DNA from 2 places in the Thermus hydrothermalis genome. Region 2 is predicted to be linked to the other one. Evidence: riboswitches for the same ligand, from Rfam matches in the RefSeq annotation. Region 2 holds a riboswitch; the other holds the start of a gene.
The links. Region 2 has a riboswitch for cobalamin ahead of L0C60_RS00835 (acyl-CoA thioesterase). Riboswitches for the same ligand answer to the same signal wherever they lie in the genome.

Region 1 (2,193 bases), on a different contig from region 2:
AGGCCAAGGCCAAAAGGGCGAGGAGCCAGGCGAAGACGAGGCTTCGCCGGAGGGCAAGGGGCAAGGAGAGGGTCATGGCCTAACGCCCGTGGAAGCAGTCCACGAGTAGCTTCAGGCCCTGGGCCACCCGGGGACCAGGGCGGGAAAGGAGGCTATCCTCGCCCCCGGTAAAGACGCAGATCCTCCCCGTCTGGACCGCCCTCACCCGGTTCCAGCCGGGCCGGCTCTGGATGGTTTCCCGGGCACCCGGGTAGGTGGCCACGATGACCTCGGGGTTCTTCTCCACCACGAATTCGGGGGCGATCTTGGGGAAAAGCCCAAGCTCCTTGGGGACGATGTTCACCCCCCGGGCCTTCTGGATGAGGACCCCGATGAAGCTCTCGGGTCCCACGGTGTAGGGGGTGGGGTCAATCTCGTAGTAAACCCGGGGCCTGGCCTTGGCCTTGGCCGCCCGGACCTCCTCCCCATAAACCTCCCGCTGGATCTGGGCCACCAGCCTCTCCCCCTGGGAGGGAAGCCCCAAGAGCTGGGCCAGGGTGCGCACGGTCTTGAAGATGTCCTCGTAGGTTTCCGTCCGCACCACGAACACGGTAAGCCCCGCCCGCTCTAAGGTTTCGTAAAGCCTCCCGTAGCGGGAAACCAGGACCAGGTCCGGCTTAAGGGAAACGATGAGCTCGGGGTTTGGGTTGTAAAGCCCCCCAGCCTTGGGCAGGCGCTTCACGCTCTCCGGCCAGTCGGAGTAGTCGTCCGTGGCCACCAGGCGGTCGCAAGCCCCGAGGGCGCACACCGTTTCCGTCACCGAGGGCAACATGGAAACGATGCGCTTGGGTGGGGCTTTGAGCGTGACCTGGCGGCCCAGGTCGTCCGTGAGGGTGACGGGAAAGGCGAAGGCCAAGGCCAATAGGACCGAGAAGAACGCCACAAGCTTCCTCATACCCACCTCCCTTTAGACCGCTAGGGCCAGGCGCACCGGGCCCGGGGGAGGTAGGGCAACGCCCCTGCCGAAAGCGGCAGGGGCGGGAAAAGCTCAGGAAGCCCCCAACCCCCCATCCGCGTGAGGTGCCCGCCATGGGGAAAGGCGGACGGCCCTGGCAGGTATTCGGGCTTCCGGCCTGCGAAGAAAGCCCCGTAGCTTGGCCGGTTACCGTTGCGGGACAGCGCCGGACTTGCACCGGACTTCCCCACTTTAAGCCTGGACTACGCGCCCAGGCACCAGGGCAACGGACCTGGCTTTGAGGCCCTAGCGGGCCATGCCCTTAGGCTATGGCGCTTTGCCCCTGCTGACAAGGGCTTGACGAAGAACGGGGAGGGTGGTTTACTTAGTCCTGAGAACGAACTAAAGGGGGTGAGGGTGCGCAAAGGGGACACGCAGGAAATCCGCAGGCTCAACCGCCGCGCCATCCTGGGCCACCTGCGGCGGGGCCCCCTCACCCGGGCTGACCTTTCCCGGCTCACGGGTTTGGCCAAAAGCGCCGTGAGCCGGCTCGTGGACGAGCTCCTCAAGGAAGGGCTTTTGCAAGAAGGGGCGTTCACCTCCCCCCCCTTGGGCCGCCCGGGCACCCTCCTGCACCTCCGCCCGGGGGCGCGTTTCGCCCTGGGCGCCGAAATCGGGGTGGAGGGCACGGTCCTCCTCGCTTTGGACTGGCGGGGCGAGGTGCTTTGGGCGAAGGAGTGGGCCCAGCCCAAGGAGGCGGGGCCCGAGGAACGCTTCCGCCGGCTTCGGGAAGAGGTCTTCCCCCGAGCCGAAGGGGCCTTGGGCCTCGGCTTCACCCTGCCCGGGGTGGTGGTGGGGAACAGGCTCCTCTACGCCCCAAACCTAGGCTGGCGGGACCTGGACCTAACCCCTTACCTGGCCTCCTTTCCCCTTCCCGCCCTAGCGGAGAACGACGCCAAGGCTTCTGCCCTCTCCGAGGTCTTCTTCCACGGGGAAGCCAACCTGGCCTACCTCGTCCTTAGCACCGGCCTCGGGGTAGGGGTGGTTTCGGAAGGCCGCCTCCTCCGAGGGGCCAACGGGGCTGCGGGGGAGGTGGGCCACTGGCTTGGCCCTGGGGAGGCCCCCTGCGCCTGCGGGCGCAAGGGGTGCCTGGAAACCGAGCTCGGCCTTGGGGCCCTCTTGAGGCATTACCAGGCCTTGGGTGGGGAGGCGGAGGATCTCGAGGCCCTCTTGGCGGAGGCCAAGAGGGGCGAAACCCT
Region 2 (2,193 bases):
GAGGCGCTCGTGCGCACCCGGGCTCCAAACGGCCTGGACCCCCATCCCCGTTTCGGGTGGCAACTCCAGGACCACGCGCTTTTGGGGTTGGAGCCTGAGGGGAGGGTGGCCCTCCGCTTTGAGGAGGTGGAGGGAAGGTATGTGGACGGTACCCCTTACCGCCTGCGCCGGCCCCATGTGGAGGTCTTGGACGCCAACGGGTTCCCCGTGCCTGGGCGGTATAGCCTCCGCTTGGCTCCGCCCGTCTTTGGGCTTGGGCTTTTAGAGGCGGTCCCCCAAGCGGTACTGGCCGCCTTAGAGGACCCTGGGGACCGGGATGGGGACGGGGTGTCGGGACGGCTTGCCTACCTGGAGGGGGGACGCGTGGGACGGTTCGGGTGGAAGGCCAGCGTGGCCAGCCTGGAGGAGCAAAGCGCCATAGCCTACCGCGAGGACATGGGCCTTTCCACGCCCTTGTTCCCCGAAGAAGACGGAAAGGTGGAGGTTTCCCAGGAAGAGTTGGAACGGGTGGCCTTTTACCTGCGCCACCTGGCGGTGCCGGCACCGCGGCACCGCCCCGAGGACCTTAAGGGGAAGCGCCTCTTTCGGGAAATCGGGTGTGCCGCCTGCCACCGGGAGAACTTGGCCGGACTTCCCGCCTACACGGACCTTCTCCTGCACGATATGGGCCCCGGTCTGGACGACGGGGTTGCGGAAGGGGCGGCCCAGTCCCGGGAGTGGCGTACCCCGCCCCTTTGGGGCATCGGGCTTACCCGGCAGGTGCTTGGGGAGGAGGCGTATCTCCACGACGGCCGGGCCCGGAGCTTGGAGGAAGCCGTTTTATGGCATGGAGGGGAGGCGGAAGCGGCCAAGAAGCGTTTTCTCGCCCTGCCCCGAGAGGACCGGGAGGCTCTGTTGCAGTTTCTCAAAGAGCTTTAGCCGAGGGCCTTGACCAGGGGCCCAACCCATGGTAGTCTCCCCGCAGGGGTACCCAATACCTAGGGTGCCCTGGCCGCGATGCCAGGCCGACAGGCCTGGACGCCTTTGGGCGGTGGGGGAAGTCCGGTGAAAGTCCGGCGCTGTCCCGCAACGGTAACCGGCCCCACCTGGCCGGAAGCCCGAGTACCCGCTTCGCGGCCCTGCCCCGTAGCCCTCGAGGCAAGGGTGAAGGTGGTGATGCGCATGGGACCTTGACCTGACCCTTTCCCCCAAAACGCGTAAGGACCAGTGTACGGCTGGCCCAAAGAGGAAGCGGCTTTCGCCTACTTTTTGCCCGGTTTGGAGGAGGTGCTCGTGCGGGAAACCCGCATGGTGTATCCCGTGTTCCCGGGAGAGACCAACCACTACGGAACCCTTTTCGGTGGCACGGTCATGGCCTGGATGGATCAAGCGGCTTTTGTGGCCGCTACCCGGCATGCCCGGTGCAAGGTGGTCACCGTGCATGCGGACGCCGTGGACTTTAAGCATCCTGTGCCCTTGGGCTCCATTGTGGAGCTGGTGGCCCGGGTGGTGGAGGTGGGGCGTACGTCCATGCGCGTGGCGGTGGAGCTTTGGGTGGAGCCTTTGCAAGGGGAGCGGTACCTTGCCGCTCAAGGGGGTTTTGTGTTGGTGGCGCTGGATGCGTCGGGCCGACCCACGCCGGTGCCTCCTTTGGAGGGATGATGCTCACTGAGCCGAGGTTCCATTACCGCCCTTACGAGTATCCCGAACTTCTGCGTTTCCGGGATGCCATCCGGCATAGCTACTGGGTGCACACGGAGTTCAGTTACACCGCCGACGTTCAAGACTACGCCCTAGTAGATGAGAAGGAACGCGCCTTGGTGCGGCGGTCCCTTTTGGCCATCGCCCAGGTGGAACTTGCCGTCAAGCTCTTCTGGGCCCGGATCTACGACCGCTTTCCCAAGCCGGAGGTGGCGGAGGTGGGGATGACCTTCGCCGAAAGCGAGGTGCGCCACGCCAACGCTTACGCCCACCTCCTGGACCTCCTGGGGCTCAACGAACACTTTCAGAAAGCCCTGGAGGAGGAGACCGCCCTGAAGGAGCGCCAACGGCTTCTTCAGGACGTCCTGCGCCGGGCCCGGGAAGAAAACCTAAAGACGTATGCCCATAGCCTTCTCCTCTTTGCCGCTTTTACGGAGCACATCTCTCTTTTCTCCCAGTTCTATGTCCTCATGGCTCTAAACCGCCGTGCGGGGCGTTTCAAGGGCATTTCTA

Region 1: another riboswitch for cobalamin. It lies ahead of L0C60_RS08740 (ABC transporter substrate-binding protein); the one in region 2 lies ahead of L0C60_RS00835 (acyl-CoA thioesterase).

Annotation. Positions count from the first base shown of each region.
Region 1 is NZ_JAKTNT010000012.1:78,748-80,940, reverse strand. Features, by position in the region: gene L0C60_RS08745 (FecCD family ABC transporter permease) at 1-76, opposite strand, end outside; gene L0C60_RS08740 (ABC transporter substrate-binding protein) at 80-934, opposite strand; cobalamin riboswitch at 1,074-1,232, opposite strand; gene L0C60_RS08735 (ROK family transcriptional regulator) at 1,352-2,193, shown strand, end outside.
Region 2 is NZ_JAKTNT010000001.1:164,254-166,446, forward strand. Features, by position in the region: gene L0C60_RS00830 (di-heme oxidoredictase family protein) at 1-918, shown strand, start outside; cobalamin riboswitch at 972-1,127, shown strand; gene L0C60_RS00835 (acyl-CoA thioesterase) at 1,288-1,641, shown strand; gene L0C60_RS00840 (ribonucleotide-diphosphate reductase subunit beta) at 1,641-2,193, shown strand, end outside.